Regions from separate parts of the Oceanobacillus sp. FSL K6-2867 genome, predicted to be linked through region 2. Evidence: riboswitches for the same ligand, from Rfam matches in the RefSeq annotation. Region 2 holds a riboswitch; the other holds the start of a gene.
What was found. Region 2 has a riboswitch for S-adenosylmethionine ahead of NSQ77_RS12285 (iron-containing alcohol dehydrogenase family protein). Riboswitches for the same ligand answer to the same signal wherever they lie in the genome.
Positions count from the first base shown of each region.

Region 1 (7,567 bases), 2.0 Mb from region 2:
AACTTGACAGAAGAGAAAAATATTATTCTAAATCGTGACGATCCGTGGTATGAAGTATATAATGACATGACACCCTTTGAAGTTATCTCGTACGGCATTTATAAAGAAGCTGACTTTCAGGCAACTTCTATTACTTACTATGAAGATCGGACATGCTTTACCTTACAATCACCAGAAGGAACTATTCCAGTGACCACAAAGTTAATTGGTGAATTTAATGTATATAATGTACTGGCTGCGATTGCATCGGTATTTATTAAAACAAAAATTGCAGTAACTGAATTAGTTCGCTCTTTCGCAAGTATCGATCATATAACTGGGAGGCTGCAAAAGCTTGATATTGGAGCACCAATATCAATTTACATTGACTATGCTCATACACCCGATGCAATTGAAAAAGTAATTGCTTCTCTCCAACCGTTTAAGCAAAAACGTATTCTGCTTGTAGTTGGTACCGGTGGTGATCGGGACGTCTCGAAACGTCCTCTTATGGCAGAGAAAGCATCAATTGCTGATTATGTATTTTTGACAATAAATGATTCAAGATCTGAAGATTCTCAAGTTATCTTAACAGATATGAAAAAAGGAATGAAGCACGGTAATTACAGATCCATTCCGAATCGAAAAACTGCAATAAGTCTTGCTATCGATATGAGTGAACCTGGAGATATTGTTATTATTGCTGGAAAAGGACTTGAGAAATATCAAATTATTAAAGATAAAAAACAACCCCATAGTGATAAGGAAATTGCAATACAAAGTTGTTTGATTAAGTATAATTTAAACGTGTAACATAGCTTGCCCTGTATTTTTTTTCAGGGCAAGCTGTTTTAAAAAAAATTATTTTTTTCCAAAATACCATTTCCAAAGTGAAAAACCAACAACAACATATATAGTGAAGAGTCCATAAAGCCAAACCGTTAACATTTCATTAACAAACAATTGAAAAGCCTCCTTCTTATAAACAATTCACTTTGCTTCTTGTATACTTTCATATTCTTCGTCAGGTTTCCTAAAGATTCTTGCCAATATCAATATGACTGCTAATCCTATAAACGTTGCAGCTGCACCGGCTGACATAGTACTGGGAATGATATCACCGAAATACAGGATAAGATATGACAATAAACCGATAACCATCGACCCTTCTGCTGCACGCGGAGATACTTTACGTTTAGCATAAACAGCATACAGTATAGGGCCAAGGGTTCCCGCTGCTACACCTGAAATCCCAATCCACATAATGTCTCCCATGTACTTTGGCGGGTTAAGCACAAGCAAAAAAGCTGCTAAGCCGACTAGTGGAACACTCCATCTGCTGATGAGAAATGCAATTCGTTGTGCTTTTTCTTCGCTAATGCTTACATATCCACGTTTCACTAAAAATTTGAGAAAGATATCATTAGCAAATACGGTTGAAATCGATACAAACAACCCATCTGTCGTCGACATAGCTGCAGCAAGAATCACTACACCAAAGAGTGCAACAAAAATCGCGGGAAATGCCCATGTGATATATTCCATTAATGCTAAGTCAGTTGTTTCAATTCCGCCACCAATGGCAGCTCTGCTATACAATCCTCCAAATAAAACCAACACACATAAAGAAGCTGTTATAACATATACTATAATCATTTTTCCTAAATCTCTTTCTCTCTTCAATCCCAGTACCTTATTAAATAAATGGGGAGCAGACGCAAATGCCCACTGTATTGTTATAGCACCTATTACTGGTCCAATAGCGTAAAAGTGAAGTGATTCAGCATTAAAAACTTTAACAAGATTACCATCCTGTACAGCCAAATTTTCAACAATACCCGCAAAGGTTGCTGTAATTCCTCCATTCCAAAATAGAATAATCCCTGAAATGAATACTGCTATACCAGCAATTGCCATTAAAATGACTTGTACAGCATCCGTATAAATATCCGCAAGTGCACCACCCGCAAACACATACAATACAACAATTACTGTTATAAGAATCAAACCTGTGGAATAATTCATTCCAAGCAAATACTCAAATATCCTCGCTCCAGCTACAAACTGTGCAGCTATATAGAAAATATTGAACAGCAAAATCAAACCTGTTCCAACTCGCAAAATATCACTATTATAATAGTCACCAAGCCAATCGGGTAAGGAAAGCGATTTTTGTTTTGTATTCAATTTTCTTACCTTTTTTGCAACCATCAGTATTCCTATTGGGCCACCACCTATCATTGCTAAAAAAAGCCATAAGTTGGATAGTCCCCAGTCATAGGACCAGCCTGGGTATCCCAAAAAGGTTGCAGCGCTTAAATAGGTTGCGGCAAAAGATAGACCTAGGATGACTGGTCCTAACGTTGTTCCTCCAGTTGCAAAGTCACGGACATTTTTAGTTTTACGCGCTCCAATATATCCAAGAAAAAGCATTATCACAAGGAAAAATGCAAATCCTATCCATGTATATAATGTGATAGCCTGCATGCAGTGTCTCCTTTCTCTGATTCATCACCAGAAATCAATTTAACCTAAAATTATGAACTGCATGTCCTCCGCTGGTTTTTTAGGTATAGTAAATAATGCTTGTCATCTATGTGATTTCAGCTTTTTTGCTGGATGGCTGTCAGGCAAAAACGGACTGTCAGTACTGAAGAGATTTTCTCTCAACGTATTTCCTTTATATTCTTTTCGATATATCCCACGCTTTTGTAATTCAGGTACAACATGGTCAACAAATTCCCGGAATGTTTCTAAGGAATATGATTGTGCTATATTAAAACCATCTAGATTCGCCTCAATAGCCCACTGCTCCAACTTATTTGCTATTTGTTCTGGTGTACCGATAAATTTCACTGTGCCATTACCTAGACCATGATTCTGCAGTGCCTCACGAAGTGTCCATCTCTTTGTAGGGTCCTTTGTATACATATCTAAATTCCCCTGTACTGCCTCTGTTTCCATATCATCTAAATATTGATCTGGATTATATTTGGATAAATCGATACCTGTATGGCCAGAGAGCAATGCAGCTGTCCCTTCATAACTAACAAGACTTTTTAATTTTTCATATTTGGCCAATGCTTCTTCTTCTGTAGATCCAATAATTGGAAGAACCATTGGAAAAATACGAATATCATTTGCATTCCTTCCTTGTTCTACTGCACGTTTTCGAATATCTGCAGCGTAATTTTTCATTGCTTCCAGTGAATGTCCCTTTGTGAAAACCGCTTCAGCATGTTTTGCTGCAAAATCTCTTCCTCTCGGAGAAGCTCCAGCTTGAAAAAGTACAGGAGTCCGTTGTGGTGATGGCTCCGTTAAATGTGGACCTGATATATGGAAAAAGTCACCATCATGATTGATTATATGTACCTTTTTGGGGTCTGCAAAGGTGTCTGTCTTCTTGTCGTAAACAACTGCTTCATCATCCCAGCTGTGCTCCCATAGCTTGTAAACGACCTCAAGAAATTCATCAGCACGGTCATAGCGTATATTTTTAGGTAATCTACCCGACAAACCAAGATTAATTGCCTCACTCTCTAAATACGAAGTTACTACATTCCAAGCAATTCTGCCTTCCGTCAAATGGTCCAGTGTTGAAAGCTGACGTGCCAGTGCATATGGCTGTGCATAGGTTGCTGAAATTGTCGGGGCAAATCCGATGTGCTTCGTTGCTGCAGCCATAGCTGATATTGGCATCAAGGGGTCATGTGCCGGCAATTGCACAGCATGTTTAATCGCAGCATCATGATTGTTTCCATAAACAGAATACGTACCAAGAACATCAGCAATAAAAACGGCATCAAATTTTCCCCGCTCCAGCACTTGTGCTGTTTCTGTCCAATAATGAATTCGATTATGAAATACTCCCTTATCTCTCTCATGTTTCCACAACCCCATGGAATGCGGGGATGGCGAGTTTTGTACAAATCCGTTCAAATGAATCTGCTTTTTCAAACGAAACACTCCTCTTATGGTATCAATTTCTATTCATCGTAAGCATTTAATGCGTTTACACTATGAGCGATTGCTGATCCAGCTTTAAGCGCTACTGCAACAAAAATTGCTTCCGAAATCTCATTTAAATTTGCTCCTGTTTTTTTCGCATTTTTTGTGTGCAAATCAATACAATATGCACAACCTGTTGTATGGGCACAAGCTACTGCAATTAACTCTTTTTCTTTCTCACTCAGATTTTCTGCTTTTATAGCCTGATGATCAAAATCCAGAAATGCCTTAAATGTTTCTTTATTTAACTTGGAAAATTCCTTTATACGATTAAAATAGGATGCTTTATACAGCTCCTCATCCCCGTTTTCATCATAAGCATTTAGTGCATTTACTCCATGCGCTGCTGAAGATCCCGCCTTTAATGCTGTTGCGACAAAAATTGCCTCTGCTACCTCTGCTTTGCTTGCTTTCTGTTTTTTCACATTTTTGACATGTAAATCAATACAATACGGACACCCGGTAATATGCGCCACAGCAACTGCAATTAATTCTTTTACCTTTACCGATAATTCCCCTTCAGCCAATGCTTGATTATTAAAAGCAAAAAATGACTCAAAAGCATTGGGTGCATGTTTCTTTAATTCGTGAATCCTTCCAAAGTAATCCTTTCTGTACAAGCTATCTGTTTTTGTTATACTCATTTTCTTCGCTCCCTTTTTCAATTTAAATTTACCTATTCATCGAAATATAATTTTTCCTATCATATTACTTGCCTTTAAAGTAAATTAAAAACCTCTTCCGATGAGGAAGAGGTTTTATATCTCTAATCTCATCTTTCAAGCATATGCTTGCTGGAATTAGCACCTTGTTACATTTTGGTAACGGTTGCTGCAGGATCATAGGACCAGTTCCTCCCCTGACTCTTGATAAGAAAAATCATATTCAATTTGTAGGAATTGTTCACATCATACACCGGGCAATAGAACTTGTCAACTATATTTTTTGAATTTACTACAAAAGTTAGATATATGATGTCGATTAACGTTCCTTTGTCCTATTTACCCGCTTTTTACTGAAACGAGTTGATTCCAAAATGCTATGCAGAAAGCTTATTCTTATCTAAATCCTATGCAGCCCCAATAATCCAATACTCTTGTACTACTGCATCATCCTTTGCCTTGAATATATCAACACCATTAAAGATCCCTATTCAATTCAAAACAGCCACGATCTGTTGTGTTTCTGTTTTTCACAGTTCCCGCATACATACCAGCAAGAATAGTACCCACACAGTGCGCTCCTTCTTTATCTTGACAATGCAGTTTGTTACTTCTAGCGATAAGTTATTGTGTCTGTAAAAACCGCCAGCTGTATGTAATTCTGATAGGATGCATCAGGGTTTTAATCGTTTCTCTAATATCAAATAAAATCGTTTTCATAATTAATTATCTGGGACAGACACGAATCTCCTTACTGCTTCATAAAGATGTTATATAGGCAAAAGCCCATTCTTGAAGCAGATTGTTCTTTAGGAGGTGACCTGAGTTTGTCCGGGATTCTATCTGTGCTTGCTCTTCTAATTAAGGAAGCCCTCTTTTTCGTTTCTTATGTAAAAAATCATGCATTCCCGCAACCATTACCCCCTGATGAAGAAGCGAAATACATTGAGGAAATGCAAAATGGAAACGAAACAGCTAGAAACAAACTGATTGAACATAATTTAAGACTTGTTGCTCACATTGTAAAAAAGTTTGAAAATACTGGTGAGGATATGGAAGATTTGATTTCCATTGGAACAATCGGTCTTATAAAAGGGGTTGAAAGCTTCTCTACAAATAAGGGAACGAAATTGGCAACATATGCTGCTCGTTGTATAGAAAACGAAATATTGATGCATCTGCGTGCATTGAAAAAGGTGAAAAAAGATGTTTCATTACACGATCCAATTGGCCAGGACAAAGAAGGCAATGAAATCAGCTTAATTGATATACTCGAAGCAGAGAATGATAATGTAATTGAATACATCCAATTGAATATGGAAATCGCCAAAATGCAAAAATATTTTTCTGTACTCGATAAACGAGAACGGGAAGTGATTATTTATCGCTATGGATTAAATGACTATAATGAAATGACACAGCGAGAAATTGCAAAAAAATTGAATATATCGCGCAGCTATGTATCACGAATTGAGAAAAGAGCCCTTATGAAGGTGTTTCATGAGTACTATCGAAAGGAGCGAAATAATTAGGTTAATTTACAAGTTATCAAAAAGCCCAGAAACATGAATTTATCATTGTCTCTGGGCTTTTGCTTTTCTTATAATTGTTTTTTTATATGCTTTTGACTACAGCAATAATTAGTTGTGCTGCATTTTTAGCGGCCGTTTCAAGAAATTGATCAAACGAGATGGATGATTTTTTTCCTGCAATATCAGATAGTGCGCGAATAATAACAAATGGCTTGTTGTACTGATGACAAACCTGAGCAACAGCTGCTGCTTCCATCTCTGAGGCCAGCATTGTCGGGAATTTACCATGAACAAACGCAACACGTTCGGGATCTTCCATAAACGAATCTCCAGTCGCAATAATTCCTTGCTCACAATTTATATCCATATTTTTTACTGCAGCAACTGCTTTTTCAACCAGCGTTTTATCTGCTTCGTACATTGGAGGCATTCCAGGAACCTGTCCATATTCATAATTAAAGGCAGTTACATCAACATCATGATGGACAACCTCAGTCGAAATAATGATGTCTCCTACTTCCAGATTACTAGCAAAGCCGCCAGCAGACCCAGTGTTGATAACATGTGTTGGCGTGAACCGTTCGTGCATGACGGTAGTAGCCATTGCCGCATTCACTTTCCCAATCCCTGATTTTAACAAAACAACAGATTTATCCTGTAATTTCCCTTGAACAAATAAGCAATTTGCTACCGTTTGTTCTTGTTTTTCTGTCATCTGATCCAATAATAGCGCAACTTCTTCATCCATTGCACCAATAATTCCGATTGTCATACTACATCCTCCATCAATCCGCTGTTATTTTTTATCATTTTCAATTAGTATTTCAACCTTTGTAGGCTGCCATCCTTCATTATCTACCCATGTTAAGAAAACTCGATATACTTCCGTTTCTGCTGTGTCAGATACAGTAGCTACTACCTTTTGATCGCCACCATTTTCAATCCACCATTCAACCATATTATCTTCGTTTAAACCAGTAGCTTGTGTAATCGCTTTTCTCATTTCATTACGATCTTGTGAACCATCGTCATAATTTGTCGTATGTGGACCTTCTTGTTCTGTTCCAACAGGTGACCAATCTCCAGTATATGCTTCTGCAACATTGCCATCTGAGGGTTCAGCAGGCTCTGTTTCGATTTCCTCATCAGCATCATTTTCTTCATTCTCTTCATTTTCAGCTTCCTCGTCAGAAGCTAAATCATTGTCGCTTTCTTCCTGTTCAGGATTATCACTTTCAGCTTCCTCCTTATTCTCTTCCGTAATTAGAAAATCTGAGGATTCATTTTCATTATTTCCTGTTTGCTTTTCCGTTTCATCATTTCCGCCGCCAAATAACCACATACCAAGCAATATGATGATAAGGAGTGCGCCAGCGATAAGGAAAA
Region 1 covers NZ_CP150144.1:57,398-64,964, forward strand. Annotated here, with positions in the region: gene NSQ77_RS00290 (UDP-N-acetylmuramoyl-L-alanyl-D-glutamate--2,6-diaminopimelate ligase) at 1-792, shown strand, start outside; gene NSQ77_RS00295 (sodium:pantothenate symporter) at 970-2,466, opposite strand; gene NSQ77_RS00300 (LLM class flavin-dependent oxidoreductase) at 2,569-3,936, opposite strand; gene NSQ77_RS00305 (carboxymuconolactone decarboxylase family protein) at 3,966-4,631, opposite strand; SAM riboswitch class I at 4,757-4,863, opposite strand; gene sigK (RNA polymerase sporulation sigma factor SigK) at 5,477-6,181, shown strand; gene mtnN (5'-methylthioadenosine/S-adenosylhomocysteine nucleosidase) at 6,264-6,953, opposite strand; gene NSQ77_RS00320 (YrrS family protein) at 6,978-7,567, opposite strand, start outside.
Region 1: another riboswitch for S-adenosylmethionine. It lies ahead of NSQ77_RS00305 (carboxymuconolactone decarboxylase family protein); the one in region 2 lies ahead of NSQ77_RS12285 (iron-containing alcohol dehydrogenase family protein).

Region 2 (7,567 bases):
ACTTTAAATGTCGTTTCAAGCTTCGTAGCCCCCATTGCTAAAGAACCTTCACGCATCGCATTAGGGACAGAAGTCATTGCATCTTCTGATAAGGATGCAATCATTGGTATAATCATAACCCCCATCACAATTCCTGGACTGAGGATATTTGTTGCTTCTACTTCGGGGAAAATCGAACGAATAATTGGTGTTACAAAGGTAAATGCAAAAAAACCGTATACGATAGTTGGAATACCAGCAAGTACTTCCAGTAATGGCTTTAATACTTTGCGTACTTTATCTGTTGCATACTCACTTAAATAAACTGCTGACATAATACCAATCGGACCAGCAACAAGCATTGCAATTAACGATGAAATAATTGTCCCATTGATAAGTGGCAGCACACCGAATTCAGGGTTCTGACTCATTGGCTTGAGCACAGTTCCAGTAAAAAATTCCCATATTGGAACAATTTTAAAGAATTCAATTGCTTCGGATAATAGTGTATAAATAATTCCAATCGTAGTTAGAACTGAGATACTGGCTATAATAAATAGAATCGTTGGAATTAGTTTTTCTGTTATATTAGAGATATTTCTCGAATTTCTCTTTTCTTCAATCATTTCTCTAACATTTACAGCGTTCTGTTTATGATTACCGCTGTTTGTCGGCATTACCTTGTGCACTCCTTCCAGCGCTTATAGCTCACAATAAGATGAGAGCTTGATTCTGCCCTCATCTTATTTAGAGTCATATGTCGAATTTTTAATATAGGTGTTTTGCTTAAATAGCGTCCCTATTACGTTTTTTATTTCAGCGCTTCTAAAGCTTCTAATTGTGATTGGATCTCATCTTCTGGAAGTGGAGCGAATCCTGTTTCACCAGCGAAATCATTTGTGTTTTCCAATACATAACGTGCATAATCCATTACTTGTGGTTTTTCCTGAGCAAGACTTGGATTTAAGTACGTAAATACTGGACGTGTGTAGTCAGCATATGGGCCTGTCTCACCAATTGTATCAAGAGATGGCAGAACTGCACCTTCACCAAAGTCGATTCCCACTGCTTGTAAGCTATCTTGGTTACTGTCATAATATCCAAATCCAAAGAATCCAATTGCATTTTTATCTTCAGAAACTAATGTTACTAAAGTTGAATAATCTTGTTGAAGGTTAATATCACTTACTAAATCTTGTTCTTCTAATATGTTTTCATAGAAGAATTCATATGTTCCATGGTTTTCGTTTGGTCCATAAGTATTTATTTTTTCATCAGGCCAATCTGAGTTGATGTCAGACCAGTTTGTATATTCTCCAAGGAAAATACCTTGTACTTCCTCAGCTGTTAATTCAGTTGCAAAATCATTATCTGGGTGTACAACAATTGTTAAACCATCTAAAGCTAGTTTCATTTCAAATGGCTCGAATCCAAGTTCTTCAGCTTTTGCTTGCTCTTCTTCTTTAATTAGGCGAGAAGCATCGTTAAAATCTGTTCCATTTTCTTGTAAAAATTTCTCGAATCCAGCACTTGTTCCAGCACGGCTAACTTCAACAGAAACTCCTTGTTGCTCATTAACCATATATTCTTCAGCAAGTCTAGACATTAACGGATAAACAGTTCCAGAACCATCGATTACTACGCTGCCTTCTAATTCAGCTGCTTCGTCAGATCCTTCTGTCTCTCCTGAAGAGTTGTTTGATTCTTCTGTTTCTCCTGAGTTGTCCTCATCTGTCTCTCCTCCACAAGCAACAAGCACAACCGCTAATGCTGCAACAAGTAGAAACATTAGGTACTTTTTGAACTTCATAGTAAAATTGTCCTCCCCTGATTGAATGCTTTATTTTTGTGAGGCTTTTTGCCCTCAGTTGCTAGTATAAGGTTTGAATGTTAAGTAAGTATGTGTCGAATGTAAAGGTTATGTAAATTTGAAGATTTTGTCGCAACAGAGTACTTAGAATAGACATATGCTGCAGCTTAGTCTTAATTAACTTATATATTTTGAATTGCCGCCGGTCTGATTGTAAAGCATCATATATTTAAAAATGCGGATCCAATAACTGATCCGCATTTGCTCTACTCTTTTCCTGTCACATATTCATTTGGAGCTCCTCCACCCTTGGAGTTGCTGTTCTTATACGGACTCTTGCGTCCATTGCGATGCTCACCCGAGTTTTCTGTTTCCCTAAATTGATTGTTGTGTTTCTTCTCGTTATTACTCATTATTCTGCCTCCTCCTACTATACTCCTATAGTTTTAGCTGAAAAAGTATATTTATTCATGATAACCGTACAACACCATATTCTCCTCTCTATCATTTATTTCCAACCAGCAGCTTTCTTTTTAATGATATACCCCAAACTTCACTTTCATTTCGATTGTAAAGATGAAAGATAAACGATGAGGACGATAAAGGTGACAATAATGGATTTTGTTTAAGACAGTGTTGTTTGTACAATTCTGTTTTTCTTATTAACCATAAGTTAATAGTAGGAGGAGATTGTAATGAAACTTTATTTAGACCCTGGTCATGGTGGAACAGACACTGGAGCAACCGGAAATGGATTGCAGGAAAAAGACGTTGTATTAGATATTGCATTACGAATAAGAGATCTGCTACTTGGCAACTACGATAATGTCACTGTTCGTATGAGTCGTACTGAGGATACGGCAAAAAGCCTTGCTCAGCGGACAAACGAGGCAAATGCATGGGATGCTGATTATTTTCTATCCATTCATTGCAATGCGTTTAACAGCTCTTCTGATGGTTATGAAGATTTTATTCATAGTACACTTTCGGACAATTCACAAACTGCAAGATATCGCGATATTCTGCATGCGGAAATTATTAAGCTTAACGGATTGCGGAATCGCGGCAAAAAGAAAGCCAATTTCCACGTATTACGTGAATCATCCATGCCAGCAATGCTTACGGAGAATGGTTTTATCGATCATAGTGGAAATGCCGCATTAATGAAGCAGGATGCATGGAAGCAACGTGTTGCAGAAGGCCATGTCAATGGATTGGCGCAAGCATTTAGCCTACAAGAAAAAAACGGCACTGGACAGTTATATAAGGTTATCGCTGGTTCCTTCAAATCAAAAGAAAATGCAGGAAAACGCGTATCTTTTCTAAGTTCCAAAAGCATTCAAGCTTTTGTTGAACAGGTTACAATTTCAGATGAGAATTGGTATCGTGTTCAGGCTGGCGCATTTAAAAGCAGGAAAAACGCAGAAAATCATTTACAGGTTGTACGAAACACTGGTATCGATGCATTTATCATTGTCCAGTAAAAGAAAAGTTAGATGTAGTAGGAATAAATAAAATCAATTGACTTTTCAACCAATAAATTATAAGATATATGAAATAAATTAATTCATAAAAACTCTTATGAAGAGCGGTGGAGGGACTGGCCCGACGAAGCCCGGCAACCATTCTAGTTAAATTTACTGCGAATAGGTGCTAATTCCTGCAAAATACAATATGTATTTTGGAAAATAAGAGGATGGTTACTTGCCAAGTATATCCATGCCTCTCTTCATTGAGAGGCATTTTTATTTTTTCGAAATACGGTAAGGAGATGCACAGATGACAACAGCAATTGTTAAAGGGGCACCAGGACACTATCGAATTGGAGAAGGGATTTTAAAGGAATTAAATGAACTTCTTTCAGAGTTAGACGTAACGAAAATACATATTCTAAGCGGCAGGAAAGCATGGAATGCTGCCTCTCCCTTTTTACCAGAAGAGCTTGATTGTTCAAATATCACGTTTGTGGATGGGCATTGTACGCTGGAAGCTGTGGAACAGTTCGCAACTTCATTTCAGGAAAATGGAATTGAAGTAGTAATCGGTATTGGCGGGGGTACAGCGCTTGATCTCGCTAAAGCTTCTGCTGTAAAATCCGGAATTAAATCCGTGCTTATTCCGACAATTGCAGCTACCTGTGCAGCTTGGACACCTTTAAGTGTATTTTATCAAGCAGACGGCACCCATTCACACTATACCGAATTCCCAGTAGCAAATACACTTGTACTGATTGAGCCAGCTATTATTGCACAGGCTCCGCCTGAATACTTAAAAGCAGGAATTGGGGATACACTTGCTAAATATTATGAGGCAGATGCCTTAGTTCGAGCCTTTTACAACGATAAAGAGCTGCCTGTCTGGCTTCAGATATCTCAATTCTCCGCAGCTTTGTGCAAAGATATCTTATTAAAGGATGGAAAAGAAGCACTGGAATCGGTATCCAATAAAAAGGTATCAGATGCACTTATACGTGTTATTGAAACAATTATTATGACTGGTGGCATGGTTGGAGGATTCGGGGAAAAGGCAGGGAGAATTGCCGGTGCGCATTCCGTCCATAATGGGTTAACTGAGGCTAAAAGCATCAAGCAATTTTTACATGGAGAAGTCGTATCCTATGGCATTTTAGTCCAATTGGCTTTAGAAGAAAAGGATGACGAGCTTAAAAGACTATTAGCATTTTATGATGAATGGAAGCTTCCAGCATCATTAAAGCATTTATCCATTGACGCTAGGAACGAGGAGCTATTACAACGTATTGTTAAGAAGACATTACTGCCTCAGGAATCGATTCATTTAATGGAGCAGGAAATTACAGAAGACACATTATTAAATGCTGTTCTTAAGGTAGAAAGTCTAGCAACTCCAACAACTAACTAATCAACTTTAGAAAGAGGGATACATAATGAAAAAATTACTACTCACAGGAATACTTGCATGCATGATGGCAGTACTTGCTGCATGCGGTGGTGGTTCAGATGAAGCAGAAGGATTATTAGAAGATGGAAAATTAACTGTTGGTGTAACATCAGGCCCACATGAACAAATTTTAGAAAAGGTAGCAGAACTTGCTGAAGAGGATGGCCTAGCAATTGAATTGGTTTCTTTCAGCGATTATGTAATGCCAAATGTCAGTTTATCTGAAGGCGAGCTTGATATAAACAGTTTCCAAACCGAGCCATTTTTCGACCATATGAATGAAGAACGCGGATTGGAGTTAATTAAAGTTGCAGATACCGTTACATTTCCAATGGGAATTTACTCAGAAGCTGTAACAGATGTAGCAGATTTAGAAGACGGCGCCAAAATCGGTCTTCCAAGTGACCCGACAAACAGTGGACGTGCATTACTATTGTTTGAACAAGCAGGTTTAATCAAAATAGAGGAGGGACTTGGCGTAAATGCAACGGTAAATGACATTGCTGAGAACCCAAACAACTATGAATTCATCGAGCTTGATCCTGCGCAAATTCCTCGGCAGCTAGGTGAAGTTGATGCGGCTGCAATTAACTCAAACTTTGCGATGGATGCAGGTCTTATACCAGGTAAAGACTCAATCTTTATCGAACAGGACTCCACATTTGTAAACTTAATTGCGGTTCGTGAAGAAAACAAAGATGACGAAGCTGTACAAAAGTTTATCGATATTTACCAATCTGATGAAGTAAAACAATTTGTTGATGAAACTTTCCAAGGATCAGTTGTTCCTGGATGGTAGAAAAACAAAAGCGGAAGCGTCCGGTTAGCGACGTACGGACTGTACCGCGGTCTTGAGGAGATTCGGCTTGTCGAACATCCACCGTATTAAAACCCAGATTAATGAAGAAGGCTGACAATAATATTGTCAGCCTTTTTAAATATCTAACTCTTTAGCTGGTTCACCCTTTTTATTCATTAACCGAATTCCAATCGGTTCAATTTCCAGGATTGCATAGTTTGGATCATCCGGACCGTCGAAATATAGTTTCATATCGTCGTTCCAAAATTTCTTTTTCAAGTCATCCATATCGTTTAAAGATACTTTCCCCTGATATTCGACATACTCGTCACCAAATCCATCGCCTTCATACCCAATCAATACATGGGTATATGGGTTTTTTTCAATTTCCTCTGTTTTATCGGCATCTTTGTGCGTCGGTGTGTAAAGTTTCAAACCTTCATGAAAAAATGTCATATACCTAGAATGCGGTTTATCATTCTTCACCGTTGCCATCGTACCTGTGTGGCTCTCCTGAAGGATTCTCTCGACATTTGTTTTAATCTCTGATTGACTCACAAGTATTCACTCCTTTATTATCGACTGCTATAAGTAGTGTTCCTTTTTTGACCAATCTTAAACATCCAGCATTACCTTTTGATTTTGAAATGCTGCCATTCAAATGGAAGAAGTGATTGATACTTTCTTTGCAAAAATCGATCATCAATTAAAGCAATTGTTCCTTGGTCTGTTTCTGATCGGATTAATCTGCCACCTGCTTGCAGCACCTTATTCATCCCAGGAAAAACATAGGCGTAATCATACCCGTTTCGTCCAGTGGAGTTGAAATATTCCTTGATAATATCTCTTTCCAATCCAATTTGCGGCAGTCCCACACCAACAATAATTACACCTTGAAGACGCTCTCCTTTTAAATCAACTCCTTCAGAAAAAATACCACCTAATACCGCAAATCCAATAAGCTGCTCTTCTTCTCCCGCCTTAAAGGCTGCTAAAAATTCTTCTCTGTCCGACTCAGTCATGCCCCCAGTTTGCACAATCGTCTTCATATATGGTACATGCTCCAGGAAAGCATCATGTACACCTTCCATATAATGATAGGATGGAAAGAAAATAAGGAAATTCCCAGGCTGCTTTTCAATAAGCTCTTTCACAAAACGGACAATTGGTGTCATTGTCCGCTCACGATCACGATATCTTGTCGACAATGGCAGAATAAGCACCTCAGCTTTTTCACGATCAAATGGAGATGGAACTGCTGTTACATAATCTTTTCCAGTCCCGCCCAACAGATTTTTATAATAATCAGCAGGTGTTAATGTAGCTGAAAAGAAAACCTTTGAACGGTAACCTTTCCCCATTTTGTTAATAAGATAAGATGGGTCAAGACAAAACAGCTTCAAGCGCACATCGTTTTTCAGAATCTCCATATAAGTCACAAATCGTTCATCATAAAATTTTGCTATTTTAACAAAGGTTTGTGTTGCAAAATAAGTATCCAGCAACAGCGGATCTGTATCCACATCCTGCACTAATTCAGTCTCTGCATGTATGATAAAAGATTCTGCAAGCGAGATGAGCTCGTCATCCAGATCTTTGAAAATTAACTCTCCTTGTTTTTTTAATGTCAGTAAATGATGATTAATTGCTTTAGCTGATTTCACTAAGCTATCATTACGGTTTTTAAATGTACGACTGAGTTGCAGAAATGCTGATTTATACAGATCAGCAGAATACATTTCTCTTGCCCGGTCAACTAAATTATGTGCTTCATCAATCAATAAAACAGTCTCTTTCTTCTGCTCCTCAAAAAGACGCTTCAATGACACTCTGGGATCAAAGATATAATTGTAATCGCAAATAACAGCATCAGCTATATATGCAAGCTCCAGTGAAAATTCGAAAGGACAAACACGATGTTTTCTTGCATAGTTTTCAATTACTTGCCGACTCATTAATGATTCATTCGTGTAGATATCTAAAACCGCTCCATTAATTCGATCATAAAATCCCTCTGCGAAAATACAATGCTCCTTTGAGCACTTTACTTCCTCTTGGAA
Region 2 covers NZ_CP150144.1:2,497,254-2,504,820, reverse strand. Annotated here, with positions in the region: gene pstC (phosphate ABC transporter permease subunit PstC) at 1-656, opposite strand, end outside; gene NSQ77_RS12300 (PstS family phosphate ABC transporter substrate-binding protein) at 791-1,789, opposite strand; gene NSQ77_RS12295 (hypothetical protein) at 2,056-2,202, opposite strand; gene NSQ77_RS12290 (N-acetylmuramoyl-L-alanine amidase) at 2,485-3,273, shown strand; SAM riboswitch class I at 3,366-3,484, shown strand; gene NSQ77_RS12285 (iron-containing alcohol dehydrogenase family protein) at 3,569-4,669, shown strand; gene NSQ77_RS12280 (MetQ/NlpA family ABC transporter substrate-binding protein) at 4,695-5,507, shown strand; gene NSQ77_RS12275 (pyridoxamine 5'-phosphate oxidase family protein) at 5,643-6,065, opposite strand; gene NSQ77_RS12270 (ATP-dependent DNA helicase) at 6,137-7,567, opposite strand, start outside.